DNA from 3 places in the Marinobacter sp. E2 genome. Region 2 is predicted to be linked to each of the others. Evidence: predicted binding sites of a transcription regulator. Region 2 holds the regulator's gene; each other region holds the start of a gene.
What was found. Region 2 encodes FliA, which starts transcription of late flagellar genes. Its sites were predicted from a motif close to CTAAAGTTTNNNNNNNNNNNGCCGNTAA; they were not measured.
Positions count from the first base shown of each region.

Region 1: AC0J1C_RS08525 (methyl-accepting chemotaxis protein) is a predicted target of FliA. The motif match lies at 3,477-3,504, and genes of this name have one in related genera.
Region 3: AC0J1C_RS08675 (methyl-accepting chemotaxis protein) is a predicted target of FliA. The motif match lies at 7,282-7,309, and genes of this name have one in related genera.

Region 1 covers NZ_CM146911.1:1,861,310-1,871,569, forward strand. Annotated here, with positions in the region: gene AC0J1C_RS08510 (YdcH family protein) at 1-7, shown strand, start outside; gene AC0J1C_RS08515 (YjiS-like domain-containing protein) at 176-328, shown strand; gene AC0J1C_RS08520 (peptidoglycan-binding domain-containing protein) at 340-1,314, opposite strand; gene AC0J1C_RS08525 (methyl-accepting chemotaxis protein) at 1,442-3,445, opposite strand; gene AC0J1C_RS08530 (protein kinase domain-containing protein) at 3,589-5,433, opposite strand; gene AC0J1C_RS08535 (dihydrolipoyllysine-residue acetyltransferase) at 5,443-7,044, opposite strand; gene AC0J1C_RS08540 (alpha-ketoacid dehydrogenase subunit beta) at 7,071-8,048, opposite strand; gene AC0J1C_RS08545 (thiamine pyrophosphate-dependent dehydrogenase E1 component subunit alpha) at 8,050-9,234, opposite strand; gene AC0J1C_RS08550 (malate:quinone oxidoreductase) at 9,564-10,260, shown strand, end outside.
Region 2 covers NZ_CM146911.1:2,492,656-2,502,915, forward strand. Annotated here, with positions in the region: gene AC0J1C_RS11340 (chemotaxis protein CheA) at 1-791, opposite strand, end outside; gene AC0J1C_RS11345 (protein phosphatase CheZ) at 808-1,593, opposite strand; gene cheY (chemotaxis response regulator CheY) at 1,614-1,997, opposite strand; gene AC0J1C_RS11355 (RNA polymerase sigma factor FliA) at 2,159-2,902, opposite strand; gene AC0J1C_RS11360 (MinD/ParA family protein) at 2,932-3,744, opposite strand; gene flhF (flagellar biosynthesis protein FlhF) at 3,827-5,125, opposite strand; gene flhA (flagellar biosynthesis protein FlhA) at 5,186-7,360, opposite strand; gene upp (uracil phosphoribosyltransferase) at 7,568-8,206, shown strand; gene AC0J1C_RS11380 (uracil-xanthine permease family protein) at 8,209-9,465, shown strand; gene AC0J1C_RS11385 (class I SAM-dependent methyltransferase) at 9,446-10,260, shown strand, end outside.
Region 3 covers NZ_CM146911.1:1,896,415-1,906,674, forward strand. Annotated here, with positions in the region: gene AC0J1C_RS08650 (alpha/beta hydrolase) at 1-233, opposite strand, end outside; gene AC0J1C_RS08655 (1-acyl-sn-glycerol-3-phosphate acyltransferase) at 280-1,467, opposite strand; gene recQ (DNA helicase RecQ) at 1,749-3,629, shown strand; gene AC0J1C_RS08665 (PaaI family thioesterase) at 3,633-4,187, opposite strand; gene AC0J1C_RS08670 (hypothetical protein) at 4,464-5,342, shown strand; gene AC0J1C_RS08675 (methyl-accepting chemotaxis protein) at 5,353-7,239, opposite strand; gene AC0J1C_RS08680 (carbon-nitrogen hydrolase family protein) at 7,391-8,911, shown strand; gene AC0J1C_RS08685 (hypothetical protein) at 9,079-9,477, shown strand; gene AC0J1C_RS08690 (helix-hairpin-helix domain-containing protein) at 9,519-10,250, shown strand; gene selD (selenide, water dikinase SelD) at 10,250-10,260, shown strand, end outside.

The DNA of each region.
Region 1 (10,260 bases), 630 kb from region 2:
TTCATGAACGGGTAACAGACCCGTCATCAAAATTTCACTGAAATGCGCTGGAAGCCCCTGTTCATAGGGGTTTCCAAGTATTCAGAACACTCCTGGCCAGGTTTAAAATAGGACACTAATTAAACAGGGTCCCGTTTTTGAGACCGAACGTCTTACACTGTCCAGGAGTAGTCACATGAAACGAGCAGCGTCTCTTTACAAAGGTTGGCGGATGAAGCGTAACTTCGTCCATCTGGTATCGACTATGGATCCGCGTCTGTTGAATGACGTGGGTTTTTCGCCCGAGATCGTCGAGCGGAAACTCAGTACCCCGTTCTGGAAATTCTGATTCGGGAAAGGTTACACCAGCCAGCCGAAGAAGAAATCGAACAGGGCACTGAAAAACCCGCCTCCGGTGCTTGCCCGTCGGGCCTCAACCGGGGTTTCCTGTTCTGAAGGTTCTGCCACAGCCACTTTTTCCTCAGGCTTGGCCGGGTCTGGTTGTGATTGCTCTACATTTTGAGCGGGCTCGATAGCCGCTTGAGGCTGTGCTTCGGGCTCAACCGTGGTCGTCTCGGTGGAGGCCACGGTTGCCGGTTTTACCTCTTCTGTTTTTTCTGCAACTGGTTCCTGGATTTTTTCTTCAGGTTTTATCGAGGTTTCGTCTGCAGGTGTTTGTTTTGTAGGAACTTCGGCTGGAGAAATTTCAGCCAGCTCCACCGATCCGGTGCTTTTGCTGACCTTTTCGTTAACCGCCTCGGCTGTGGTCGGTTCAGTCTTCGGAGAGGAAGGCGGAGCTGGTTCCACTTCGGCAACAGCCGCTTTCTCCAAAACCGGCTCTTCAACGACCGTCTTTTCAACCATCTTTTCAACAACGGGCTTTTCGACAACCGGCTTCTGGGCGACCGCTTTTTCTACAACCGTCTTTCGCACTTCAGGACGAGCGACCGGCATTGTCGCGGGCGATGGTAACTCGAGCACCTTGAGAGACTGGGCCCGGCTGCTCAGGGCATTGCCCGAGACGCTTTGCACCAAGCTGGCTTTGACGCCAAGAGCGGAGAGCGTGGGGTTGTCGAGCTTGCCGCTGACCGCCAGCGCGTTGGCCTTCTGGTAGGCGCGCACGGCGCTGCGCAGGTCATTATCGAACCAGCCGTCGGCACGCCCGATGTCATACCCCGCACCATAGAGTGCGTTTTCTGCAGAGAAGATAACCTGCTCGGTCTGACCGGCCTGCGCAAAACCGAGTGGGGCGTGGCTCAAGAGCAGGGCAGTGGCCAGAATTGCCGCACTCCGGCGACCTGGGTGGGCTTTTACGATCTTGCGGGCGTGGGTCATGGTGGGTCCCTCCAACGTGTCCAAGGCTGTCCTGGATGGTTACATTCTGTAACCGACAGCCCAACGTATCAGTATTTCAGGAACCCGCCCATGACGTGGTTAACATCTGCAACGATTGCCGTTGGCGCTACTCCTTCACGCGGAACCGCTTCACCAGAGTGTTCAGATCATCAGCCATCTCTGCCAGGGACCGGCTGGACTGGTTGACCTGGCCAATGTCTCCGGCCAGCTCTTCTATGGCATTGCTGCTGACCTCGACGTTCTGGGTCATCTCAGCGGCGGTGGCCCGCTGCTGTTCGGTGGCGCTGGCAATCTGGGTGGTCATTTCAACAATGTTGTTAACCGCAGAGAGTATATCGGCCAGGGCCTTGCCGGATTTTCCGGCTTCCTCGCTGGCTTCCGAGGCCATCTGCTTGGCGCGGCTCATATCAACGACGGCGCCCGCAGCTCCGCTTTGCAGTTGGGACACGATCCGTTCGATGTCGACCGTCGACTCCTGGACACGTCTGGCCAGCCCGCGCACCTCATCCGCCACCACGGCAAACCCTCGCCCGGCTTCTCCCGCCCGGGCCGCTTCGATGGCAGCGTTCAGGGCCAGCAGGTTGGTCTGCTCTGCAATGCCCTGAATAACGGCCAGCACCTTGCCAATTTCGGCAGACTCGTTCTCCAGTTGCTGAATACGCCTGGAACCTTCTTCCACCTGTTGCGCCAGGTTGGTGACGGAGCGAATGGCCGTGCTGACGGTTTCCTGTCCGGTGTCCGCGAGCGAGGCCGCCCGGCGCGCAGATTCGTCGGTGTCACTGGTGTTCGATGCGATTTCCTCGGAGGTGGACACCATCTCCTGCATGGCCGCTGACACCTGCGTGATCTGGTCCCGTTGCTGCTCGGAGTTGGCGGTGGTGCGCTCGGTAATACCGGAAAGCGATTCGGATTCGGAGGTCAAACGGCGCGATGCGCTGACGATTCGGGAGATCGTCTGTTCCAGAGTTTCCAGGAAGGCATTGACGGCGCCAATGAAATCACCGATCTCATCGGGGCGGCCAGGTGTGAGGCGGGTGGAGAGATCGCCATTGTTCTGGGCAATGTCATCCAGGTAGCCAAGGATTTCGGTTTTCGCGCGCTTAACGCTGGCTCCCATCATCCGGCTCATCAGAACGGCCACCACCAGGCCAAGCACCAGGGAAATACCAAAGGCAATCAGTGTGAACCTCAGGGCCAGGTCTGTTTCCTCGCCTGCGGCGTCGGCTTCAACTTCAAGGGCCGCGAAGATGCTGCTTTCCAGCTCCCGGGCCATACTGGCGATTTCAGGTCCCAGTACATCGAGTTTGTCCCGCTTCACGGTTACCACGATGTTTTGCTGCTCAAGCATCCTCTGGACCGCGGCCCGGTAGTTGGCCAGTTCTTCCACCACGGTATCCAGATAGACCTGGACAAACTCGGGCCCGTTCTCGGTATCCAGCAGCTCCAGGGCGTCTGTCAGGTCCTCGATCGCCCATCCCAGCGCATCCTGTGCGTCCTTTTCACCGCTGGCCAGGTATCGCTGCGCGGTCAAACGCATCACCAGTGCGTCGTTCAGGAGTTGTTCGAGGCCAGCACGAAGGTCGCTTTCCGGCTCGCGGTTGGCAACCCCGTTTAGGGCCATGCGCAGGGCCTGGGTGGCATTGGGGCCATGCTGGTTGAGTTCGTCGCGAACAATCGCCAACACCTGTCGCTTGGCCGGAACCAGTTCGTTTCGGAAGGCATCGATGTATTCACGGGTTGTCTCTTCGATGCGATCAACAAGTTCCGCAGCCGCAGGATCGGCGATCTGGTCCTGGGCCCGAGTCATCACGCCATTAAATTCCTGCTCCAGCTCGTCAAAGTGGGTAAGGGCCTCTTCATGGCCAGACGAGTAATAGTCAAATACCCGCAGTCGCATCCGGTAGACGCTGATAACCGATTCCGTGCCGATGGCAGTATCCGGCGCCAGATCCCGGGCGACGGTATTCATTCGCCGGTCCAGTTCCTGGAACTCATAGACACTGAAGAACGTGACTGCGGCAAACAGCAGCAGGATGAAAACGGGTGCAATCAGGAGCTTTCCGGGAACACCCAGTTTGCGCTCAATCGATGCGAAGGCAGAGGAGGCCAAAGTGTGATCCTTTCTAAAGTTGTTTTCACGGGTATCGGCAGCGCCGACAAAACCTGAAGCGTTACGTTCGAGTTTCCATTACGGCGCATTGGCTGTTTTGAGTATTGCACTGCTTCCAGAGAAAGTGATCCTCTCGCAGCTGTTCAGGAGGGCGCCATGTCGGCCCTCGGATTGCGCGGATAGTAACGGTCTGGCAGGCGCTCGATGTGGGGAAAGAAGCGGGTGTCCTTGTAGGGCATCTTCATATAACCGGATACGCCCAGCCCGGTGATCTGCTCGACAGCGGACAGGATCTCATCCAGCAGGTGGCTGAACTCTGCTTCCCGTTCCGGGTCCAGCAGGCGGTAGTGGCTGTGGATCTTCAGGTGCCGGGGCAGGGCCTCGAAGATGATCATGCCGGTGTGATGGATGTCGTTCAGCGCCTCAAGGGCCTCGATGATCGTGTCCGGCAGTACCAGGAATTCCTCCGGGTCCGGCCCGTCCTCGAAGTAGGAGTGCACGCGGGATTCGTCCTCCACCTCGGGGGCGGCGCTGACTTCGTAATGGAGCTTGAGGTCCGGCTCAATGCGGAACGGTTGGCTCGGATCGTCGCGATCCACGTGCAGGGTGTTGCGGGCGTTGAACAGGCAGCTCTTGAAGATGCCCTTGCGGTAAATGGCCTGGGCCAGATACACCATGTTGTTCACCGCCTGAACAAAGGCGGATTTCAGGGCCGGGTCGTGCAGGTTCAGGGAGGTGTCGATGTAAATGCCATCGGTTTCCCAGCGTACCGCGAGCCCGCCTTCCACGGGGTAGCGGCCGAGGCGACTGACCGCCGCCAGAAAGGCCTTTTCAGTTTCGCCCATGCCCTGCATGAAGTTCTTGTAGTAGCGATCCAGCTGAACGTCGTTCACATCGCTCAGGGTTTCCGGGGCGCCTTCCTCCCGCAGGAAAGATTTGCGCGAGCTGTAGACCACGGTGTCGATCTCCTGGTCAGACTCGCGGACCCACACCGGCACCTGGGGCGGCACTGGCGGTTCTTTCAGATCGATCATGACCGTGCGAGCCATGCGCGGCATTTCCCGAAGGTAGTAGTCTCCGGCTTTGCGACGGGTTTCCGGATCCGGCGAGAGCATGCCATCGAGCATGCGCGCAAACTCCATGGGCAGCCCGAGAGAGGTAGCTGGAATAGCCCGGTGGCCAAAGCGGCATGACTGGGCCGAGGCCAGGGCATAGAGAGTCCCGGCGGCACCCTGTTCGTCGAATCGTGGCGACGACAGACCGCCGTTGAGCTGCTCCTCGCCGATGAAATACACATCCCCAAGCCGGGCGTTGGTCTGTTGCAGGTTGTCGGACATCAACTCCATTACATTCGCGGTGATGAACTGCTGGTTGGCGTCGAGCTGGGCGAACACCGACGAGCCCCAGTCGATCAGGGCAACGTTCTCGGTGCGGGCATCGAACACAAGGTTGGAGGGCTTGATATCGCCATGGACGATCGGCCGCCCGGCGGGACCGTTCTCTCGGCGGAGGCAGCGAAGGATATCGGCGATCTGGTCGGCAATACGAATGATCAACCGTGGTTTGAGACGTCCTTCCTGCAGGGATACTTCTTCCAGATTCAGACCTGCGGCCCGCTCCATCACGAGGATGGGCTGGTTGTTGGCACGCTGGTAGGAGATCAGCCGCGGAACCCGGGGGTGTCGGACCTGCTCAAGAATGTAGGCCTCGTCTTCCAGGCGGTCCTGGAGGTGTTGGGGCAGGTTGATCCGGGTGAACTTGAACACGTGCTCCGGGCCCTGGGAGCTCGGTGTGGGCAGGCGACCCGCGAATACGAATCCGTAGGCACCCTTGCCAATCAGTTCGATATCGCGGTAGCCGAGCTGGCGGAGCTGGGCGGCGCAGAGCGCCACCCAGTCCTTGAGCTTTTTGGCATCGTCATGGCTGAGCAGGTAGATCGACTGCTCTTCGGGTATGTAGAACTGCTGAAGAGGTTTCTGCTGCACCATGACCAACCGTTAGCCCATATGCAGCAGCATCGTCTGCGGCGCTTCCAGGTAGCCCTTCCAGCGGTTGCAGAAACGGGCAATGGTGCCACCGTCGATGATGCGGTGGTCCCCGGCCCAGCTGACGGTCATGATCGCCCGTTCCACCACCTGGCCCTTGGCATCGAACCGCGGCAACTTCTGGGTACGGCCCAGGGCCACAATCGCCACCTCCGGTGCGTTGATGATGGGGGCCGCGTAGGTGCCGCCCAGCGCGCCGATGTTGGAGATGGTAATGGTACCGCCTTTCAGATCTTCCTGGCTGACCCGACCGGAGCGGGCCGCCTCGGTGAGCCGGGAGACTTCGTCGGCGATACCCAGCAACGTTCGCTGCTCCACGTTCTTCACGTTGGGCACCACCAGCCCCGCCTTGCCGTCCACGGCCATGCCGATGTTGCAATGGGGCAGGTAGTGGATCTCGGTTACGTCGTCGTTAATGCGGCTGTTGAGCACCGGAAATTCCTGGATGGCCAGCGCCATGGCCTTCATCACGAAGGGCATCAGGGTGAGCCTTGAACCCCGGGATTCGGCCTCGGGTTTGAGCTTTTCCCGCAGGGCAAGCAGGTCGGTTACGTCGATATCCTCACTGTAAATAAAGTGCGGAATGGTGCTGGCCGATTGGGTCATGCTGCGTACCATGGCCGCCTGCATGCCCTTGATGGGCTCGACGCGCACCTCTGCTTCGGCTTGCGGGCGAAGTGACCCTGTAGCCGCCGGTTGCGCCTTGTCGGCAGTGGCTTTCCCTGGCTCTTTCGCCTCGGGTTGCTCCAGGTGGGCCAGAACATCCGCCTTAAGTACCCGGCCGTCTTTACCGGACCCGGCAATGTCCGCCAGGTTCAGCTCATGCTCACGCACCAGGCGACGCACCGCCGGGCTGGCCGGTATCCGCTGGCGATGGGTGCCATTGACCGCCTTTGCCGGTGGCGTTGCGGTATCCGCTTGCGGCTGCTGTTGCGGTTTTTGGGACGCGGGCGTTCCAACGGAATCTTCGCGCTCGCGAGGTATGAAGGCAAACAGCGGGGAGTGCACCCGGGCCATGGCCTGCTGCTCGTGGTAGAGCTTGGTAATACGGCCTGCCTTTGGTGCGGTGATCTCCACCATGGCCTTGTCGGTCATCACGTCGACCACGGGCTGGTCTTCCTCAATCTCGTCGCCCTCGGCCACGCGCCATTCCACCACCTCACACTCGACAATACCCTCGCCGATATCCGGCAGGATAAAGTCTTCGGTTGCATCGTCGCCGGTATCGGCCAAGGTTGCCGGTTTGGTCGCCGGTTCGGCCTTCTCGACGTCTTTTGGTTGCTCTGTGCTCGTTGTTTCCGTGGATTCAGAAGGCTCGCCTTCCTCCACCAGCTCGAACAACGGCGCGTGCACTTTCGCGATGTCGCCTTCCTTGTGGTAGAGGCGGGTAACACGGCCCTTGTAGGGGGCAGGGATTTCCACCAGGGCCTTGTCGGTCATCACCTCGGCTACCGGCTGGTCTTCCTCGATAACGTCGCCCTCGCTGACCAGCCATTTCACCAGTTCACATTCCACGATACCTTCGCCGATATCGGGCAGTATAAGATCACTCATTGCAGCTCTCCTGTCCTGATATCAGCCTAGAATTCCACGCTCGCCCTGATGGCCTCGTAGACCTTCAGGTGGTTGGGCAGGTGCTCTTTTTCCAGCACCAGCGGGAAGGGGGTGTCCATCCCGGTAACCCGTGCGATGGGGGATTCCAGATACAGGAAACAGCGCTCCTGAATGGTAGCGGCAATCTCGCCGGCGAATCCGCCGGTCAATGGCGCTTCGTGAGTGACCACCAGGCGCCCGGTCTTGAACACCGAGTTGGCCACGGTTTCCACGTCCCAGGGCAGAATGGTCCGCAGGTCGATCACCTCGCAGGAGATGCCTTCTTTCTCGGCCCGCTCCACGGCCTGATCGATTACCTCCATCTGTGCGCCCCAGCCCAGTACGGTCACATCCGTGCCTTCCTTGGTGATCTCCGCTTCGCTCAGGGGCAGGCGGTAGTCCTCATCGGGCACTTCGCCCACGGAGGCGCGGTAGAGGCGCTTGGGCTCGAAAAATAGCACCGGGTTGGGGTCGTGGATAGCTGCCAGCAGCAGGCCCTTGGCCTGGTGCGGATTGCGTGGCACCACGATTTTCAGGCCCGGGGTGTGGGCAAAGTAGGCTTCCGGTGACTGGGAATGGTACAGGCCGCCGGCAATGCCGCCTCCATAAGGAGCCCGGATGGTCAGGCCGCCCACGTTGAACAGGTTGCCAGAGCGATACCGGTACTTGGCCGATTCGTTCACGATCTGGTCAAAGGCCGGGAAAATGTAGTCCGCGAACTGAATCTCGGCCACCGGAACCGAGCCCTGGGCCGCCAGGCCGTTGGCAAAGCCGATAATCCCCTGTTCGACTAGGGGCGTATTGAAGCAGCGGGCCTTTCCATACTTCTGCTGGAGGTTGCTGGTGGCCCGGAAAACCCCACCAAATACGCCGACGTCCTCACCAAAACACAGCACCCGCTCGTCGGCGGCCATGGCCGTATCCAGGGCATTGTTAATCGCCTGGAGCATGTTCATCTTGCTCATATCATGCTCCTCCCTTGGCGTGTTCGGCACTCTTGGGGTATTCGTCCGGATAACGGCGAATGTGGGCCTTGAGTTTGTCGAATTGCTCAGCGAGCGAGGCTGGCACCTCGTCGTAGACATCGGTCACCAGCGATTCGAGTGGGGGAGGCGGTCGCTTCTGGGCCCGCTTCATGGTTTCCAGCACCTCACGGCGCATGGATTCCTGGAGCTGCTTTTCTTCGTCCTCGCTCCACCATTTCTTGCTTTCCAGCCACAGGCGCATGCGCAGGATCGGGTCTTTTTCCCGCCACACGGCCTCTTCGTCCTTGCTGCGGTAGCCGGACGGGTCGTCTGACGAGGAGTGGGCGGCCAGTCGGTAACTCATGGCCTCGATCAGGACCGGGCGATTGTGCTCAACGGCCATGGCGCGAGCGGCCCGGGTGGCCTCGTACATGGCCAGTACATCATTGCCGTCTACCCGGATTACGTCCATTTTGTAGCCGTAGGCCCGGGGTGCCACGCCGTCGGCGGCAAACTGCTCGGCCGCAGGGGTGGAAATGGCGTAGCCGTTGTTACGGCAAAGGAAGATCACCGGTACCCGGTGTACCGCCGCCATGTTCAGGGCCGCGTGAAAATCGCCTTCGGAGGCCGCGCCTTCGCCAAAGTAGGTGATGGTGCAGTGGCCATCACCGGCCATTTTCTGGCCATAGGCATAGCCGGTGGCCTGGGGAATCTGGGTGGCCAGCGGCGAGGAAATGGTCATGTAGTTGAGCTTCTTCGAACCATAGTGCACGGGCATCTGCCGGCCCTTGCCATAATCCTGCTCGTTGCCGAACAGCTGGTTCATGAACTCGTCGATGGTGAAGCCGCGATAGGCGAGGGCGCCCTGTTCACGGTACTGGGCCATGATCATGTCGCCATCATCCAGTGCCGCGGCGCTGCCGATCACGGCGGCTTCCTCACCGGTGCACTGCATGTAGAAACTCAAACGACCCTGGCGCTGGGCGGCCAGCATGCGTTCATCAAGAATCCGGGTGGTGACCATGGCCCGGTAGATTCGCAGGGCCTTGTCTTTATCCAGGTCCGGCGCCTTGGCGCTCTTGTAGAGCTTGCCGTCCTGCTTGAGAAGTTTGAACGTGGGAATACGGAATTCCGCACCGTCGGTAAATACCGGGGAGTACGCAACTTTTGACTTTGTTGTTGTCATAATCCTCTTCCTGGGGTAATGGCCTGAGGAACAAAACACGCCTTGTGGGCATGTCGTTAATGTCATTGTAGACAGTCCTGAAGAATCTGGTGTGATGCTTCGGAACAGGGTTACCTTAACGTAAACTGCGCTTTTAGGGTAGGCCGATGCGAACATTCGTTATGGCGACGCCGGGGCGTTTCGCTAGTTGAGCATGGATTTTGATACAGAATGGCCCGGTGACCGTAAGCGTCTACAGGTTCTGTTGATTTCCGCCAGATGTCGGAAGCGTGATAAATTCAGCAACCGCAACGGGATTGGAACACATTGGAACGGGTGAGACTTTCTGTATGAACGTAACGATCATTGGCGCAGGGATTATGGGCACCACTTTTGCCGTACTGGCAAAGGAACTGGTGCCCGAGCTTGAGGTGACCATCCTTGAACGGCTTGATGGGCCGGGAGCGGGTAACTCGTGGGTATTCAACAACGCCGGCACGGGCCATGAGGCCAACTGCGAACTGAACTACACCCCGGTGGATGAAGAAGTCATCTCTGTAGAGAAGGCCCTCAAGATCCACGCCCAGTTCAACGTGGCTAAACAGTTCTGGGCCTATCTGGTGGAGAAGGGCGCGATCAAGGAGCCGAAAACCTTCATCAACCGTACCAAGCACTGCACCATCGTGTCTGAGCCCTCAATCCCGGAGCTCAAGCTGCGTTACAAGGAGATGTCGGCTCACCACTTTTTCGAGCAGATGCGCTTCTCCGAGGATTTCGACGAGATCAAGAGCTGGATCCCGTTCACCATGGAAGAGCGTCCGCGCTCCGACAAAATGGCCGCCACGGTAATTGAGACGGGTACCGACGTGAACTTTGGCGCATTGACGGAACAGATGGCCGAGTACGCGGTTAACAAGCTGGGTGTGAAAATTGAATATGGCACCCACGTTAAACGGGTGCACAGGAGCCCGTCCGGAACCTGGCTGATCGAGACCCATCATCGAGGTGACATGTTGCCCAAGCAGTATCGGGCAGACGTTCTGTTCG
Region 2 (10,260 bases):
CCGTGAAGGTCGTCCAGCAGTTTTTCGAACTCGTCGTCGGTAATCAGGTCGTCGCCAGCTCCCGCCGACGACTTGTCGGCAGCCTGCCCCCCGGCGCTGCCCGTTTCATCCTTGCCGGATGAGGACGGCTCATCGGCTGCTGGCGCACCGGCAAACTGCCCCTTGCCATGGAGCTGATCCAGCAGCGCCTCAAATTCGTCGTCGGTGATGTCGTCATCACCGGACGCGTCGCTGCTCTTGGCTTCCGACGCTGATTTTTCGGGTGTCGAGGCATTCGGCTCATCGGCCAGCGCATCCAGCAGCTGCTCGAATTCATCGTCGGTGATGTCCCCGCCCTCTTCGGCCGCTTCCGCGGTCTCTGTCGGCTCGGCGGGCTGCGCCGGGGCGGCAGCGTCCTCGGATTCCGGCTGCGCAAACGCGTCGAGGCGCGCAATCAGCTCGTCCGGGGCTGGGGTGAGCTCTTCGTGGTTGCGCACCTGCTCGAACATGGCGTTCACATGGTCCAGAGCTTCCAGAACCACATCCATGAGCTCAGAATCCACCTTACGCTTGTGGTTGCGCAGGATATCGAACACGTTCTCCGCCGAATGGCAGCAGTTCACCAGCGCCTCAAGCTGTAGGAAGCCGGCGCCGCCCTTTACAGTGTGAAAGCCACGAAAGATGGCGTTGAGCAGATCACTGTCATCCGGATGTCGCTCAAGGTCTACCAACTGCTCTGACAGCTTCTCGAGTATTTCGCCGGCCTCCACGAGGAAGTCCTGCAAAATCTCTTCATCAGCATCGAACGCCATGCGTTATCCTCTTTAATCAGAAACCGAGACTGGACAACAGGTCGTCTACGTCGTCCTGTCCCGAAACTACATCTTCCCGCTCGTGGGCCTTGATCTGCGGCCCGACACCCTGTTCCGCGGATTCGTGCCGCTCTTCAAGCTGGTGGACAGTGCCTGTCAGTTGATCCACATGGCTGGCCATGACCACCAGGCTAAGCATCTGCTCTTCCACTTCCTTGACCAGAGCGGTGACCTTCTGGATCACCTGCCCTGTCAGATCCTGGAAGTCCTGGGCCAGAAGAATTTCAGACAGGTTGTTGTACATGGTGTCGGCGTCTGTCGCCATGCTGACGAAAAATCGGTCGATCCGTCCGTACAGCTCCCGGAATTCCGCTGGCTGCATCTCGCGACGACGAAGGCGCTGCCATTCATCGCGAAGCGACGAGGCTTCGTCCCGCAGGGCATTGGCCACCGGCATGGTCTCTTCCACCAGGTCCATGGTTCGGTTGGCCGCTTCACCGGTCATCTGCACCACGTACTCAAGCCGGTCGGAAGCATCTGTCATTTTGGACAGGGCCTCCTGCTGTTCGGCATTTCGGGGATCTATCTGGAAGTTCCGGATGGCTTCGTGCAGGCTTCTGGTCAGCCGGCCCACCTCCCGATACAGACTCTGATCGCGAACCTCGCTGAGTTCATTGATCAGGGTCATGGCCTTGGCATAATCGCCAGCGCTGACGCTCTCCGCCAGCTCGGCGGCCTGCCGCTCGAGTTTTTCCGTTACCTCCGGTTCCAGGCCCCGATGGTTCTGTTTGCTATCGCTCATGAGAGCCATCCGACCTCTGGTTACTGGATTCTTTCAAAGATTTTCTCAATCTTTTCCTTGAGCACTGCGGCGGTGAACGGCTTGACAACATACCCGTTCACACCCGCCTGGGCAGCGGCGACAATCTGGTCACGCTTGGCTTCTGCGGTAACCATCAGCACCGGCAGGGTCTTGAGATTCTCGTCGGCCCTGACCGCCTTCAGGAGATCAAAACCGGACATGCCGGGCATGTTCCAGTCAGTCACCAGAAAATCGTATTTGCCGCTTCTGAGCATCGGCAGCGCGGTGTTGCCGTCGTCCGCTTCATCGGTGTTGGTGAAGCCGAGATCACGCAGCAGGTTCTTGATGATCCGTCGCATTGTGGAAAAATCGTCCACAATGAGGATTTTCATGTTCTTGTCCAATGGGACCTCCAGTTAGTAACACCCGGAATTCGTTTGACCTATCTGCTCGAAGTCTAGCAGGCCGCTGTTTTAACCGCTTATTGTCAGGCCTTTACCACGGTTGTAAAGCGTCGGTTACCAAAAGCTACAGTCTGCCTGAGTGCGGACACACAGCGCGCTCTTCAGCGACCGGCACCCTGGTGCCAGTCCGACAACCGGCTTCTCAGTCGCAATGCCGCCTGACTGTGAATCTGGCTGACCCGGCTCTCACTGACGCCAAGCACCGCACCGATCTCCTTGAGGTTCAGTTCCTCCTGGTAGTACAGGCTCAGCACCAGCTTCTCGCGCTCCGGCAGATCCTCAATCGCCTCGGCCAGGCTGCGTCGGAAGGCATCCGATGACAGCCCTTCCAGGGGATTGTCCTGGGTCTCTGTCTCTTCTATCGGCAGCTCTCCGGATTCATTGAGCTCATCGAGACTAAAAAGTCGGCCACTGTTGGCGTCGGAAAGGTATGAATGGTATTCGGCCAGGCCCATGCCCAGCTCATCGGCGACTTCAAGGTCGGTCGCCTCACGACCAAGACGGTCTTCAACGGCCTTGATGGCCTGGGAGATTCGGCGGGCGTTCCGGTGCACAGAGCGTGGTACCCAGTCGCCCTTGCGGATCTCATCCACCATGGCACCCCGGATCCGGATGCCGGCGTAGGTCTCAAAGGTGGCGCCGCGGGTGGAGCTGTATCGCTGGGCAGCCTCCAGGAGCCCGATCATGCCGGCCTGCATCAGGTCTTCCAGTTGTACAGAAGCCGGCAGCCGCGCCATCAGGTGCAGGGCGATTTTCTTCACCAGGGGCGCATGCTGTTCCACAAGCCGGGAGGGCCTCTGGGTGCCAGACTGGTTGTAGATACCGAGATTGTTCGCCAATGCCATGTATCCGGTGTTGTTTGACAGGATCCGATTCAGACTTCGACGAGCCGCTCCACAAAAAATTCCAGATGTCCCCGGGGCGACGACGGCAGCGGCCAGTTATCCACTTTTTCCGCCAGTGCCTTGATGGCCAGGGACGCCTTGGCCCGGGGGTAGGCATCCAGTACCGCTCGCTGTCGCTGAACCGCTTTTTTCACAGCTTCATCGTAGGGCACTAATCCCACATATTGTAGCGCTACATCAAGGAAGCGCTCGGTAACACGGGTCAGTTTTTCGAACAGGTGGCGACCTTCCTGCTCGTTACGCACCTGGTTGGCAAGAATACGGAAGCGGTTGGTGCCGTAGTCGCGGTTCATCAGCTTGATCAGTGCGTAGGCATCAGTGATGGAGGTGGGCTCATCACACACCACCAGCAGCAGTTCCTGGGAAGCCCGCAGAAAACTCACCACCGATTCGGAAATGCCGGCGGCGGTATCGACAATCAATACGTCTATCTGGTCGCCCAGCTCGCTGAAGGCATTGATAAGCCCGGCATGTTCCATGGGGCTCAACTGGGTCATACGCTGGGTACCCGAGGAGGCGGGGACAATCTTGATACCCCCGGGGCCATTCACCAGCACGTCTTTGAGATCGCACTCTCCGGCCAGCACGTCCTGGAGATTCCGGTTCGCGGTAATGCCGAGCAGTACGTCGATATTCGCAAGGCCGAGGTCGGCGTCGAGGAGCACAACCCTGCGCCCTTTCTGGGCCAGCGCTATGCCAAGGTTCACAGACACGTTACTTTTGCCAACGCCCCCTTTGCCGCCCGAAACCGCGATCACCTGTACCGGATGTGCTTTGCTCATACTCGTTTTTGTCTCTCGCCACGTTTAACCGGGTCTTGTGTGTCCGGACACCTGCCACGCATCCGATAAGGGGTCTCGCTCTTCAGGCACCCTCAGCAACCGCCTGCTGTCGCTGCAGGGCTTTCAGGCGATCGACAGCCAGCCGCACCAACGGAACGGCCTGGGCGTGGTGCAGATCTTCCGGAATCTTCTGCCCGTCGGTGTAATAGGCCACAGGCAGGCCGGTTTCCATGATAAAGCCGAGGGATTCGCCGAGCGTCAGGGCCTCGTCTACCTTGGTCATCACACAGCCCGCAAGATTTGCCATCTTATAGCAATGCCACACGGATTTCATGATCCGCGGTTGACTGGTTGCCGACACCACGAGGTGCGTCCGGACATTGTGGTGGCTTTGGGCCAGTTCAGCCAACTGTTCCTGATAGCCCTTGTCAGAGCTGGTCAGACCGGCGGTGTCGATCAGCACCAGATGCCGGTCGGACAGTTCATCAAGAATGTCATCCAGGCTGTGGCTCTCGTCAACCACCCGTACCGGCACATTCAGGATACGGCCAAACACGAACAGCTGCTCGTGGGCGGCGACCCGGTAGCGGTCGGTAGTAACCAGCGCCACGGCGTCCGAGCCATGCTTGAGCACATAGCGCGCCGCCAGTTTTCCGATTGTAGTAGTCTTGCCCGAGCCGGTGGGACCCACGAGGGCGAACACGCCGCCCTGGTCCAGCCACTCGGTGCGCGCCGTGCGTACGCCGGTACACAGCATCTTGAGGGACTGTTTCCAGCCGTCCTCAAGACGTCCGGCCTTGTGGCGGCGAGCAATGGATACCGCCAGCTCGTTGCCAAGACCAAATTCCTGCAGCCGTTCCGCCAGCCGTTGCTGGACGGCGCTGGTGGCCGACGGCTCAACCGGAGACTGCGGTTTTTGGCCCTGCATGAGGTCGCGCAGCGAGCTGATCTCGGCGCGCATCTGCGCCAGCTCATCGGAATAGGCCTCACCCGTGCGGCCGGTCGACGGCGCCTGGACATCAGTCTGCTCGTCCACCACCTGCTGAATGTCTGAAAACGATGCCCGGGCGTAACCGGCACCCTGCCCGGCCCGCTTCTCCCGAACCTCGCGAATCCGATCGCGGGAGCGGCTCAGCTCGTCCTCGAGCCGACGGTGCTGGTCGGCCTGCAATTCGGCCAGCCGGGAGCCATTGGTGGCTTCCTCGGCCCGGCTTCCCAGACGCTGGCGCGCCATATTTTCGTCGTAGTCCAGGGCCGTCACAATTTCGACACCACCATCCACGCGCCGGTTGGAAAGAATGACGGCGTCCGGCCCCATCTGTTCACTGACCTGTTTCAACGCCTCTGCCATGGTCTGAGCAAAAAACCGTTTTACTTTCATGATGCCTCTTCCTCCACCGGCAACGCCGTTCCGGCGCTGTCCGTTCTGTCATCCGCGCCGTTACTGGCCAACGGACGCCACAATCGTAATCTGCTTGTTATCCGGTATTTCCTGGTAGGAGAGCACGTGCAGCCGCTCCACACCGTAGCTGGCGAACTTCGCCAGCACCGGCCTCAGCGGGCCGGACACCAGCAGGATGGCCGGTTTGCCGAGCATTTCCTGCCGCTGGACGCTGTCCTGCAACGAACGCTGGAGCTTCTCAACCATGTTCGGTTCCAGAACCAGGCCAATATCCTCCTGACCGCCGGATTGTTGACTCTGCTGAACAGACTTCAGCAATAACTGTTCCAGGTCTGGATCCAGCGTAATCACCGGAATCTCCGATTCGTTGCCGCAGATGCTCTGGATAATCATCCTGCGCAGCGACTGGCGGGCCACGGTGGTCAGCAGCTTCGGATCCTGGCTCTTCGGATGCACGTTCACGATCGCCTCGGCGATGGAGCGCATATCCCGGATCGGCACTTCCTCCTTCAGCAGGTTCTGAAGCACCTTCAGCAGCAGGCTGATGGAGACGGTGGTCGGTACCAGTTCCTCAGCCAGTTTCGGCGATATCTTCTCCAGCTGGTCCAGCCACTTCTGGACTTCTTCATGGCCCAGCAGCTCGTGGGCGTGCTTCTGCAGAACCTGATTGAGATGGGTCGCCACAACGGTGCTGGCGTCTACCACCGTATAGCCAAGGGTCTGGGCCTGGTCCTTCTTGTCGGGCTCGATCCAGATGGCATCCAGACCGAAGGCTGGATCCTTGCCCTGGATCCCCTCCACCTTGCCGAACACCTGGCCCGGATCAATGGCCAGTTCCCGATCGGGATGAATCTCGGCTTCGGCGATGGTCACGCCCATCAGCGTGATGCGATAAACATTGGGCATCAGGTCGAGATTGTCCCGAATGTGAACTGACGGCATCAGGAAGCCGAGGTCCTGCGACAGCTTCTTGCGGACGCCTTTGATGCGACTGAGCAACTGGCCTCCCTGGGACTTGTCCACCAGCGGGATCAGCCGGTAACCCACCTCCAGCCCGACAATGTCGACCGTGGCGACGTCATCCCATCCCAGCTCACGGGTCTCTCCCGGCGCCGGCAGTTGCCGCGCCTGATCGCCCCCGGCATCACCGCCCGGTGGCAGATCCCGGCCCGCAGGCCGCGGCGCACCACCACCCCGCGCCGGAAACGCGCCGTCTTCCTCCACGGTCTGGCGCTGGTGCTTCCAGATGTACCAGGCGGCGCCGGCGGCAAGACCACCCAGCCCAAGGAACGCGAAGTGGGGCATGCCCGGAATCAGGCCGAGGATGATCAGGATGGCAGCCGCAATGGCCAGCGCCTTGGGGGCGCTGAACATCTGCTGGAGAATCTGCCCGCCCATGTCCTGACTGGAGGTGACCCGCGTCACCATGATGGCGGCCGATGTGGACAGCAGCAGTGACGGAATCTGGGCCACCAGGCCGTCACCAATGGTCAGCAAGGCGTAGCGCTGCATGGCCAGGCCAAAATCCAGACCGTGCTGGAGCATACCGATGGCAACACCACCAACAATGTTGATGAACAGAATGAGCAGACCGGCAATGGCATCGCCTTTCACAAACTTGGAGGCACCGTCCATGGAGCCGTAGAAGTCTGCCTCCTGGGCAATCTCGGCGCGCCGGTGCTTGGCTTCGTCCTGGTTGATCAGGCCGGCATTAAGGTCGGCATCAATGGCCATCTGCTTGCCGGGCATGGCATCCAGGGTGAAGCGGGCGCTCACCTCGGACACCCGGCCGGCACCCTTGGTAACCACCAGGAAGTTGATGATCATCAGGATGGCAAACACCACCAGACCCACGGCGTAGTTACCGCCGATCAGCACCTCACCGAACGACTGGATAACCTTACCCGCCGCATCGCCGCCTTCGTGGCCGTTGAGCAGTACGATTCGGGTAGACGCCACGTTCAGCGCCAGACGCAGCAGCGTGGCTACCAGCAGCACCGTCGGGAAGGAGGCAAATTCCATGGGCCGAAGCGCGTACACGCACACCAGCAGGATGACGATTGACAGGGTGATGTTGAAGGTAAAGAAGACGTCCAGCAGGAACGCCGGCATGGGCAGGATCATCATGCCCAGCAATCCCATCAGCATCAGGGGAATGCCGATATTGCCCCGCGTCAGGGATTTGACGTTGTTAAGGACCAAAGCTCTGTCCATGCCGGAACCTTCTCCGATTGGCGGTGCCCGAGGGCGCTCTCAGGGTCGAAAATCTGACGCCGGGGCGTCGTTTCGGAGATGAGCGGCAAGATCCGTACCACACCGGTTATTTTTTCGGAATGACGCCGGCTGGCGGCCTGACTCGCTCAGCCAGATGCGGTATCCTTGCGCCATTTGATCGACCACACACAGACCACAGGTGACCCCATGCCTATCCACGAGGTAAAACACCCCCTGATCCGCCACAAGCTCGGCCTGATGCGCCGTGCGGACATCAGCACCAAGAATTTTCGTGAGCTGGCACAGGAAGTCGGCGCACTGCTGACCTACGAGGCCACCAAGGACTTCAACCTTCAGGAAAAAACCATTGAGGGCTGGGCCGGCCCGGTCACCGTGGAGCAGATCCACGGCAAGAAAATCACCATCGTGCCGATCCTGCGAGCCGGCCTGGGCATGCTGGATGGCGTGCTGAGCCTGATCCCGGTGGCCCGTGTGAGCGTCGTTGGCCAGATCCGCAACGAAGAAACCCTGGAAGCAAGCACCTACCTGGAAAAGCTTGTGGGCGAGCTGGATCAGCGGATGGCGCTGATCGTCGACCCCATGCTGGCAACCGGCGGTTCGATGATCTCCACGATCGATTTGCTGAAAAAGGCGGGCAGTACGGAAATCCGCGCCCTGGTGCTGGTGGCCGCACCGGAGGGTATCGAGAAAGTCCTCGAGAAGCATCCGGATGTGTCCATCTATACGGCCTCCATTGACCAGCGTCTGAACGAGAAAGGCTATATTCTCCCGGGTCTCGGCGATGCCGGTGACAAGATCTTCGGCACCAAGCAGAAGGACGTATAAACATGCAGGACCACACCAACGACCCGGTCTGGAAACAGGCCATTGCCGGCTCACAGATGTTGCTGGTGGCGTTCGGCGCCCTGGTTCTGATGCCGCTGATTACTGGCCTGGATCCCAACGTAGCCCTGTTCACCGCCGGCCTCGGCACCCTGATTTTTCACGTGGTGACCGGCGGCCAGATTCCCATCTTCCTGGCCTCCTCGTTCGCATTCATCGCACCGGTTATTGCATCCAAGGGCCGCTTCGGCATGGAGGAAACCCTTGGCGGCCTGATGGCGGCGGGTATCCTCTACATCGTACTGAGCGGACTGGTCCGCCTGCGCGGCACCGGCTTTGTCCGGCGATTGCTGCCCCCGGTAGTCATCGGACCGGTCATCATGACCATCGGCCTGGGCCTGGCACCGGTGGCTGTACACATGGCTTCCGGCCGCACCGGTGACGGCTCCACACAGCTGATTCCCTACGACACTGCCATCTGGATTGCGATGATTTCCCTGGCGGTGACCATCGTAATGTCGGTGTGGGCGAAAGGCATTTTCCGGCTCATCCCGATCATGTTCGGCGTGATCACCGGTTACGTTTTGTCTGCGTTCGTGGGCATTGTCGATACCACCCCGATTCGTGAAGCCGCCTGGTTTGCCATGCCCAATTTCGTGGCCCCGGAATTCAGCTGGGGCGCCATCCTGTTCATGGTGCCCGTGGCTATTGCGCCGGCCATCGAACACATCGGCGACGTGCTCGCGATCGGCAACGTAACCCGCAAAAACTACCTGGAAAAGCCCGGCCTGCATCGCACCCTGCTCGGTGACGGCCTGGCCACCAGCGCCGCTTCCATGCTTGGCGGGCCGCCCAACACCACCTACTCGGAGGTAACCGGTGCAGTGATGCTCACCAAGAACTTCAACCCGAAGGTGATGTGGTGGGCGGCCGGCGTTGCCATCGTGCTGGCGTTCGTCGGCAAATTCGGCGCGGCCTTGCAGACCATCCCGGTACCGGTCATGGGCGGCATTCTGTGCCTGCTGTTCGGCTCCATTGCCGTTGTTGGCCTGAACACCCTGATCCGCCACCAGGTGGACCTGGCCCAGTCCCGCAACCTGGTGATCGTGGGTGTCACCCTGGTATTCGGCATCGGTGGCATGGTACTCGGACACCTGGAAGGCATCGCCCTGTGCGCGGTCGCCGCCATCATCCTGAACCTGATACTGCCCGGCAGTCGCGAGGCCTGGGGCAAAGCGGTGTATGAGCAAAAAGCCGACTGACAGCTCCGGCATCAGCTTTACCGCCCTGTATACCGGTGCCGTCTGGCACCGGTACGGGATCTCCGACGATGCCCTGGCCACCGAAAAAGGCCATTGGCTCTACCGGCTGATGACCCCGTTCGAAGCCGCCAGCAAGGCAGCCATCGGCGGCAACATCCGAACTTTCCTGTTACAACGTCACCTGATCATCGATCACCTGATTGATCAGGCCATCAAAGAAAAGGGCATCACCCAGGTCCTGGAAATCGCCTGCGGCATGTCCCCAAGGGGCATTCGATTACGCCAGAAACACCCCCTGCTCCACATGGTCGAAGCCGACCTGCCCGACATGGCCGCTCGCAAGGCCCTCAGGCTCATGGCCGCCGGCCGCCTGGGCGACCATCACCAGGTCACGCCCATCGATATTCTGGCCGACCATGGCGAGTACCAGCTGGAAAAGGTCATCGACCGGGTATTCGACAATCGGGAGCCGGTAATCATCATTACCGAGGGCCTGACCAGTTACTTCTCCCTCGAGACCATCACCGAGTTCTGGCGCCGCCTGTCTGCAGCCATGGCCTCACGTCCCGGGTCCATCTATCTGTCCGAGAGCTATTACCAGCCCTCCCAGCCTCTGCTGAACACTACCCTGGAAGCATTGGGAGGCATCCTCGGGGCAGTAACCCGCAGCGAGGTATCCTTCCACTTCCAGACTGACGCTCAGGCACGGGAGCATTTCCTGTCCTGTGGATTCGCCTCGGCCACCGTGCATGACCCGCGCTCCTGGTATGGAATCTTGCCGATTCCCGAAAGCCG
Region 3 (10,260 bases), 600 kb from region 2:
ATGTCCATGGCCTTGATGTCGTACCAGGCGGGCATGGTCATGCCGCCATTGATGGTTACCGGCAGCTCCGGGGCGTGGGGAAAAATGAAGCGAACCCGGGCGTCTGCGGGCAACCCCAGCTCCGGCACCACCGGCTCAAAGTCGTGACCACTGGCGCCCAGGCCATGAAGCCAGATAACGGCGGCGGTGGGCTGATCTCCCGTTTCGATTTCGATGGTCTCAAGGTCCTGCACGGCATACCCCTTGTTCTGGTGGTCGGTCTGATAACGAACAGTTGTGTTACCCGCGTTGCTCCGCATTTGCCTGCAGGGCGGTCACCACGGGATTGGCGTACATATCCAGCAGATACGGCCTGATAGCCGGCTCACACGCTTCCAGGCGACGCTCCATTTCCGCCTCGGCGGCTTCCATTTCGGCCGGCGACCAGGTCTCTGCGGTGACCACCGAATCGCTCACGGTCTCGGGCGTTGAATGGGCCTGCGGATGCAGACCCCGGCGCTCGTAACACACGAGGTTGGAGGCGTGGAGGTGGTAATTCGAGTGAATCTCCCGATCAATCCGGGCGGCCAGGTCCTTCGGATTGTCCGGCGCATCATGGATTGGCGCCCCAAAGTGAACGTGCACGTGCCCCTTGAAGCCGGTCAGCCCCTTCATGATCTGTTCGGTGTCCTCGCCCTCGCGCTTGATGTACTGGCCGGTACGGGCACGCGTTTCCAGCTCCTTGGCTTTGTCGGCGTCGCAGGGGTCGTACTCGTAGGCAATCGACACAGGCACGATGTGCAGGCGGTTCATGGCCTCGTCGAAGCCCAGGCCGCTCTTCTTGCGACTCATGTAGAACATCTTGACGATGGCAGGATCTGTGTAGTCCAACCCGTCTTTGGCGCGCCCTTCCCGCTGTGCAATCCAGATGCTGTGATTGGTATCGATGCTGTGGTTGATGAACCCCGACAGGGTTATGTAGGCATCCCGCATTTCCCGTGGGCTGGTCATGCTGCGACGAACCACAAAGCTTTTGTTCAGGCGCATCATTTCAGCGAACACGCGGTTGGCCAGCAGGTTGTCCCCAATGGCGATGCGCGTGGTGTGAAAGCCGTTCTGGAACAGAAGGTAGTTCACCACCATGGGATCAAAGACGATGTCCCGATGGTTGCAGATGAACAGATGTGCATGCTGTTTGCTGAGGTTCTCCAGGCCGCTGGCGGTGACCCGGGATGTAGTGTTCTCAACCAGTTCGCCAACGTAGCCGGAAAGCCCGGCCTGTAGATCGTCCACCCGGGTATAGTGGCCAAAATGGCTCGACAGCCAGCGCCGGGTCATGACCCGCAGCACCGCAGGCGCCCACCGAGCCAGGGTGGGTGATTTGAATCGGCCGATCATGTCCAGAAATTCCCGGTCGTTGACCAGGCGGTGAATTGCAGCGCCGGTTTCTTCGTCCGAATAGGGACGGATGGCATCAAATTCCTGCATGTGAGCCCTGTTATTATCTGTGTCTGTCACGGTATGGCGTGAAACGGAGGTTTAAAACCGCGGTATTGTAGCGTTTCTTCCACTGCATTGCCTCCATCTGCGGTTCGGCTTTCCGGTACTGTCACACCTCGGCGTACACGCCAGTCAATCGCGCGGAGGCGGCCGATTCTGGTATCATTTGCGCCGCGCCTGAGGGCGCAATCCCGGCCAGCACCTATCAGGCTCCTATATTCAAAAGGCCCGGCACACCAAGAGCCCGGCGCCGACGAACCGGTTAGTTTATGCATTCACACCAGGACTACCACCAGGATTACGACCAGCTATCCACTGAACGCCCAACGACATCCGGCAGGGATCCGGAGCAGGTGCTGCACGAGGTCTTCGGTTATGAGACCTTCCGGCCCCTGCAGGGCGACATTGTTCGCGAGGTAGTGGCGGGTCGTGATGCCCTGGTGCTGATGCCAACCGGCGGTGGCAAATCCCTGTGTTATCAGGTGCCGGCGCTGGTGCGCCCGGGTACTGCGATTGTCATATCCCCGCTCATCGCCCTGATGCAAGACCAGGTGGCGGCTCTGAACGAGCTGGGCGTGCGGGCAGCCTTCCTGAATTCCACCATGGATTTCGAGCAGGCACGGGCCACCGAATACGCCCTCATGACCGGCGAGCTGGACCTCCTCTACTGCGCTCCGGAACGGCTGATTCAGCCACGGACCATCGAGCTGCTCCACAACGCGTCCATCGCCCTGTTTGCCATCGACGAAGCCCACTGTGTGTCCCAGTGGGGGCATGATTTCCGCTCCGACTATCTGCAACTGAACCTGCTCGCCGACGCTTTTCCAGATGTGCCGCGAATCGCCCTGACCGCGACCGCCGATGAGCGCACCCGGAAAGAAATCGCCGAACGCCTGTCGCTGACCTCGGCCAGGCATTTCATCAGCGGCTTCGACCGACCGAACATTCAATATCGAATTTCGCCGAAAACCAACGCTAACAAGCAGTTACTGGATTTTATTAAAGCTGAGCATGAGGGTGACTGCGGCATTGTCTACTGCCTGTCCCGGAACAAGGTCGACGCCACCGCAAAAGCCCTGGCTCAGAAAGGCTATGCCGCTCTGCCCTACCACGCGGGTCTGTCGGCTGAGGAGCGGGCCCGGCATCAGGAGCGCTTCCTGCGGGAAGACGGGGTGATCATCGTTGCCACCATTGCCTTTGGCATGGGCATCGATAAACCGGACGTGCGTTTCGTTGCACACCTGGACCTGCCCAAGAGTCTTGAAGCCTATTACCAGGAAACCGGTCGTGCCGGGCGAGATGGCAAGCCCTCCACCGCCTGGATGGTGTATGGCCTGCAGGACGTGATCAAGCTTCGGCAGATGCTGGAAAGCTCCCAGGGGAACGATCAGTTCAAACGCGTGGAACGCCAGAAGCTGGACGCCATGCTTGGCCTTTGCGAGGTAACCAGTTGCCGCCGCCAGGTGCTGTTGCGCTACTTCGGCGACCAGCTCGACGAGCCCTGCGGAAACTGCGACACCTGCCTGAACCCGCCAGAAACCTGGGATGGTACGGTGGCGGTCCAGAAAGCGCTTTCCTGTGTTTTCCGGACCGGCCAGCGCTTTGGCGTGACCTACCTGATCGACGTGCTCCGGGGTTCCGAAAACGAGCGAATCCTGCAGTCCGGCCACCATCAGGTATCCACCTATGGCATCGGCACGGAACTCAGTGCCAACGAATGGAAATCGGTGTTTCGTCAGCTGGTGGCGAACGGTTACCTGCGCGCCGATCCTGACGGCTACGGAGCCCTTCAGCTCACGGAGCAATGCCGGCCACTGCTGAAAGGCCAGCAGACCATCGAACTGCGCAAGGACCCGGTGGTTAAAAAAGCCTCAGCACGAGCCTCAAGCGGCCGTGCCAGCGCCCCGGTCCGGGACCAGATTACCGATCAGGCAGGGTGGGATGCATTGCGCGCGTGCCGGAAAGCGCTGGCGGACAAGCAGGCGGTCCCTCCCTACGTTATTTTTCACGACACCACCCTGTTCGACATGCTCGAGCGCCGGCCCAGAACCCTGGACGAGCTCGCAGAGGTGAGCGGCGTGGGCGCCGCCAAGCTTGAAAAGTACGGTGAGGTATTCCTCGAAACCATCGCCGGTCTCGACCCGGCCTGACGTTCAGTCCGCAGCCTGAAAGCCTTTCTTGCGCACCCGGTAATGGGCGATGGAGGTGGCCACATGGTTGCCCTCCGCGTCCACCAGCCTGCCTTCCAGAACAAACTTCGCCCTGCCCTTGGCGTCGGCGTCCGCCAGGATCTGCGCCACGGTTTCCGGAGGCAGGCGAAACTCCACCGTCACATCGGAATTCGCTGGCTGCAGGAACTGCAGCGTCATTTCCTTGAGGATTGGAATATAGGCCGGCCCCAGATCAAACAGCGTAAGCACCCCACCAGGTATTTCTGCCACCAGGAAATAGGCGCCAGCGTACAGGCTGCCAAAGTGGTTCTTGTTGCCCTTCAAGCGTATTTTCGCCCGCACATAGCCCGGCTGAACCTCCTCCACTGAAAAACCATTGCGTGGAGCAAACGGGATGGAAAACCCGATGATGCGGTTCACTGCCGCGTAACCGCCCGTTTTCTTGAGCCATTCCAGAGGGCTTGCCAGCGTGGCTTTGGGATCAGTGCTGGCCACCCATTGGCCGGTGGCACCGATCAGGTTGTCAATGAACGCCATAACCGTCATCCAGTAAAGAGTAGAAGCCGATCATTGCAACGCGGATTCCGCCTCGCAAGAATCTTTTACAATTTTTTTGGAATCCGTCCGATTTATTTCGGGGTATGTGTTCTAGAGTGAATGGTGCCTGTACGCTGCCCCTGCCAGGAACGGGCTTTCCCGGATTAAGAAAGGAATTCTGATTTGGACACCTATTTTTCCTGTCGCGCCCTCCGCGTCGTGGCCCTGAAACTGGCTCACAGCCTGACCATCCTGGCCGTCTTGATCGCCGGCGCCATGGCCCCGCTGGCCAGCGCAGCGAAGCTGGAGCCAGACTCGGGAAAAAGCGCATTACCGGCCCCCCGGGAATACGTGCTCTGGTACCGTAATTACGACAGCCCCGCTATTCGCGCTCTGGTGCAACTCGCCCTGGGCAAGACCCCGGAGTATGGGGATTTCAGACTGATTCGCAGCGAGGAGCTGAGCCAGGGTCGGGCCCTCAGGGAACTTGCCGATCACCAGTCACGGCTGGTGGATATCGCCAATGTAGCAACCACGGAGGAGCGGGAGAGCTTTCTCACCGCCGTGCCCATACCGGTTGACGGAGGTCTGCTCGGTTTCAGGGTATGCGTTGTGCTGCCCGAGTCCCTTCCGATGTTCGAAGGCATACACAACCTGAAAGATCTTCGCGCCAGTAACATTCGTATTGGCCAGGGGTCCCACTGGCCAGACACACCAATCCTCGAATCCAACGGCATTCCGGTGATCACGCACTCCCGATACGAAATCCTGTTCGGGATGCTGCGCAACCATCGGTTTGAATGCTTTGCCCGAGGGGTCAGCGAGGTCCTCTACGATCTGGAAGTGGAAAAAGACCCCGACCTGGTCATCGAGCCTAACCTTCTTCTCGCCTACCCCATGCCCTCTTACCTGTTTGTGGCGCCGGGCGATCAACTCACGGCTCACCGCCTGCAACTGGGTATGGAGCGTGCCATTCACGACGGCAGTTTCGCGGAATTTCTCCGGAACTACTATGGCGCCGCGGTAACAGCCCTCGGCCTGGACCAGCGCACCGTCATTACCCTCGACAACCCCTACCTCAGCGAAGAGTCTCGCTACGTGAGCCGCCAGACGTTCAGCAACCTCCGGCGGCGCCTGGACATCCTCAGTCGCTGAGGTGTGGGCTTCAGACCCGGAATCTGGAGGCGTTCTGGTTCAGGGCCGTGCCGATCCGTTCAATCTGTCCGCTGTAGACATCGTTCTCGCTGGCCGCCGCTGCGGCTTCCTGTCCCTGGTCGGCGATACGCGTAATCGAGGCGTTGAGCTCCTCGGTCACCGAGGTCTGTTCTTCGGATGCCGTCGCGATTTGCGAAGTCATCTGGCTGATGGAGCTGATAGCCTCGGCAATGCGGTTGAGCGCGTCCATGGCGTCCTGAGCTTTCTCCATGCTGACGTTGGAGACCGCCGTTGACGCTTTCATGACTTCAACCGCATCGTTGGCGCCCTTCTGCAGACGCTCGATCATGTTGTTGATCTCTTCGGTACTGGACTGGGTGCGCTGGGCGAGGTTGCGTACCTCGTCGGCCACCACCGCAAAGCCACGGCCCGCCTCTCCTGCCCGGGCAGCCTCAATGGCGGCGTTCAGGGCCAGCAGGTTGGTCTGCTCGGCGATTCCCTGAATGACCTCGAGAACGGAGGTAATGGACGTGACGTCCCGGCCAAGGGTGTCGATGACCTCAGCGGCCGCGTTGACCTCCTGGGACAGCTTTTGCACGGCATCGCGGGAAGCGGCAACAGTCTCCAGGGAGGCCCGGCTGTCCTCGTCCGCAGTATTGGCTGCATCGGCAGTCTGCTGGGCGTTCTGGGCTATCTCCCCCGCCGCAGCGGACATTTCATTGATTGCCGTCGCTACCATGTCAATTTCAGCCTGCTGGCTCTCCACACTGGCACGGCTGCTGCTTGCGGTTTCGCGAAGGGACACAACATTTTCGCCCAGCTCGGCGCTGCCTTGCTGCACATCGCGCACCACCGTCTGGATATTCTCGACGAACTGGTTGAAGCTGCGCGCCAGCTGGCCGAATTCATCGCTGGCGCTGGCATCCAGACGCTGGGTCAGATCGGCGTCGCCGCTGCCGATGTCAGCCATGGCGCCGTTCAGTCGGCGTATCGGTGCCATCAGCAATTTGATGCCGACATGCAGCAGAACCAGTGAAACGATCAGACCGATCACGGCCATCACCAGGCCGGTCATTCGGGCGCTTTGCACCGGAGCGTTGATCTTGTCGGCGTTCACGAAGGTGCCGAGGTACCATTCCACACCCCGGGCGTCACTGATGGAATGAAAGCTCGCCTCCCACTGCCCGTCGTCGGAGGCATACTCGTGTTCACGGCCGTCCAGATTCGGCTGCCCGCCAATCAGCTGGGCAATATTCTTGCCCACCAGCTCCTGCCGGGGATGGAACAGCACTGTGCCTTCGCCGTTGATCAGCGCCGCATAGCCGGTCTCCGCCAGGGTCACCGTGGACAGGGTCCTGGCTATGGCACCCAGGCCGATATCGGCGCCTGCCACACCTTCGTACTCGCCACGCTTCACGGGTGCCAGCGTGGAGATGATCATGTCGCCGGTACTGGCGTCCTGATAAGGCTCGGTGAAAGAAGCGCTGCCCAGTGCCATGGCTTTCTGGTACCAGGGCCGTTTTCTCGGATCGTAGTCCGCCGGCAGCGTTGCGTTGGCCTCCGGTGATTTCATCAGCATGTAGCCATCCGTGCGGCCCACGTAGACATCCCGGAAACCGCCGCCGGTGGTCATGGCCTGCAGGATCACGCGGGCCTGCTCGTCATTTTCGGCCTGCTCCAGCGCCGTGGCGGTTGCTTCCGTCATTTTCAGCCGGGTATTGAGCCACTGCGCAATACTGGACGTACTCTGCTCCACGGTGTCGTCGATCAACGCTTCTACATAGGTTTCGGTGGTGTTCTGGAGGCGAAGATCGCCGGAGAGTGTGAAAGCACCCATCACCAGCAACAGCAGGATACCGAATGCGGTCAGGAGCTTTTGCCCGAATGTCATGTGCACAGTCGTGTCCTCTGGAATATTTCCTGATATTAATCAATATCTGTTTCGGCCCGTGATGCGAAGTCTTTAGCGGCTTCTGTTAAACTTCTTAAGTATTGGCGGGTTTCAGCCTTTTGTCCTCTTCTCACAAAACCGACGGGAGCCGAACTGAATGGCGCACGAAGAACTGCACCTCAACCTGCGAAATCTCAGGCTCGACGACTACGAACAGCTTCAGGTTCTGATGGACCGCGTGTACGACGACATCGGCGGAGCCTGGCCCAAGGACACCATCAAGGCCCTCGTCGAGCAGTTCCCCGACGGTCAGATCTGTATTGAGGAGAGCGGCCAGCTGGTGGCCGTGGCGCTTACTGTGTGTGTGAAATATGAGCGCTTCAGTAACCCCCACACCTACGACGATCTGATCCTGCGTAACGAGAAGATCTGGCACAACGCCAACGGCGACTCCCTCTACGGCCTGGATGTCTTTATCCACCCGGAATACCGGGGTTATCGCCTCGGCCGTCGCCTTTACGAGGCCCGCAAAGAGCTGTGCCGTTCCATGAATCTGCGCGCCATTCTGGCCGGCGGTCGAATTCCCAATTACTTCAAGTACGCCGATCAGTACACCCCGGCGGAGTACATTCAGCGGGTGGACCGCAAGGAAATCTACGATCCGATCCTGAGCTTCCAGCTCTCGAACGATTTCCAGGTTACGCGCTTGATGCACAAGTACCTGCCGGAAGATGAGAAATCCCTCGGTTACGCCACGTTGCTGGAATGGCGGAATATCCTGTACACCCCGCCCTCTCCGGTGCTTAGTGTCAAGAAAACCCAGGTGCGCCTGGGCGCCGTTCAGTGGCAGATGCGGGAATTCACTTCTGTGGAAGAGGTACTCAAACAGGTGGAGTACTTCGTGGATGCGCTGTCTGACTACAAGAGCGACTTCGCCCTCTTCCCGGAGTTTTTCAACGCGCCGCTGATGGGCTTGACCGACCAGCTGGACCAGACCCGGGCGATTCGATTCCTGGCGGGCTTTACCCAGCAGTTCCGGGAAGAAATGTCGGAGATGGCGGTCAGCTACAACATCAACATAATCACCGGCTCGATGCCCCTGATCGAGAACGACCGGGTATACAACGTTTCCTACCTGTGTCACCGGGATGGGCGCGTGGACGAGCAGCGCAAGATTCACATCACGCCCCACGAGCGCCGCGACTGGGTTATCGAAGGCGGCAACCATTTCCAGGTGTTCGACACCGACGCCGGCCGGGTGGCCATCATGATCTGCTACGACATCGAGTTCCCGGAGCTGGGCCGAATTGCAGCCAGCCAGGACGTGGATGTGATCATGGTGCCGTTCTGGACGGATACCAAGAACGGTTATCTGCGGGTTCGCCACTGCGCCCAGGCCCGGGCCATCGAGAACGAATGCTATGTGGTCATCACCGGCAGTGTTGGCAACCTGCCCAAGGTCGAGAACCTGGACGTGCAGTACGCGCAGTCGTCGGTCTTCTCGCCGTCGGATTTTGCCTTCCCGCACGATGCGGTGATGGCGGAAACCACACCCAATACCGAGATGATCATGTTCTCGGATATGGACCTTGAGAAGCTCAAACTGGTTCGAAACGAGGGTTCTGTCACCAACCTGAAAGATCGTCGGGTTGATATGTACGAACTCAAGACAAAATAACGGGATCCGCACGGCAGGCATCTGAAAAACTGCGTGAGGGGTCGGCGGTATGGCACTGACGGCGTTGCAAAAGCGAAAGTCCGTGTCTATTGTTTAACCAATATCCAGCCTGTCCTCCCAATGGGCAGGTTGCAGTGGATACGGACATCATCAGAGAAACAGAATTCATGAACGAAGCGTTACCAGACCTGGTCGCCCGCTTTCGGGTAAAGCAGGGACTGTTCCGGAAGGAAACGGTGGAAGCGGCCCTGTATGAATTGGACGGCTACGGTTGTGTGATGAAAACCGACAAGGTGTTTAATCCGGGAGACACAGTGCTGCTGGATCTGGTCATGGATATGCCCTTTGACGAGATTCGGGCGGAAAACCTGTCCGGACTGGTCACCGAGCGCAGGAAGCACTGTAGCAATTTTTTCTATTCCATCGATTTCGTAGAGTCCGATCCGAACGGTACCTCTTCCACATCGGAAAAACTGCGTCGGATCCGGGAAGTCCTGTCGAAAAAGCAGTCCCTGAAGTCACGTCGTTCCTCAGGTTCCATTTCCGGTTTTCGGCAAATGGCCTGATTCTGCTCACTCGTTGAACCCTGTCCGCAAGGAGACATTCCATGGCGAAAAAAGCCAAGCAGAGCGTTGACAAGATTGTTAAAAAGGTGAACAAGGAATTCGAAAAGACGTCGTCACAGATTGAAAACCTGGTGAATGACGCCCTGAAACAGTTCGACAGCCTGCAGAATCAGGTGCAGGAGCCTGTGCGCAAGCTGCTCAAGGAAATCGACGAGCTGCGCGACCGGGAGATGAAGCGATTTCACGAGGAGTTCGAGCGTCGTCTGAACGAATTCCACGAGCTCCAGAGCAACATTCTTGAGCGGCTCGGCGTGGCCTCGAAAGAAGCCGGCGACGAGGTGAAGAAACTCACCGATGAGGCCAGCCAGCAGGCCAGAACGGCCGCCCGGAAAGCGGCACCGGCCAAAGCCGCCAAGACACCAGCCAAGCCGAAGGCCAAGGCTTCCACCAGCACCAAAGCGCCGGCCAAGGCAAAATCCGCGGCCCAACCGAAACCGGCGACCAAATCCGCCGCGAAAAAGCCGGCCACCAAAACCAGCAAGGCTTCTGCCAGCAAAACCTCCGGGGCCAAGGCTTCGAAACCGGTCAACAAGAGCGACCTCACGCTAGTAAAAGGCATCGGCCCTGCCACCGCCAAGAAAATGAAGGACGCCGGCATCACCTCCATTGACCAGATTGCCAATCCGTCTGCGGAAGATCAGGACAAGCTGAAAGCTTTCTCAAACGTGAAGGGATACAGCCAATTTACCGTTGAAGCCAAGAAAATTATCTGATGCGAACGCC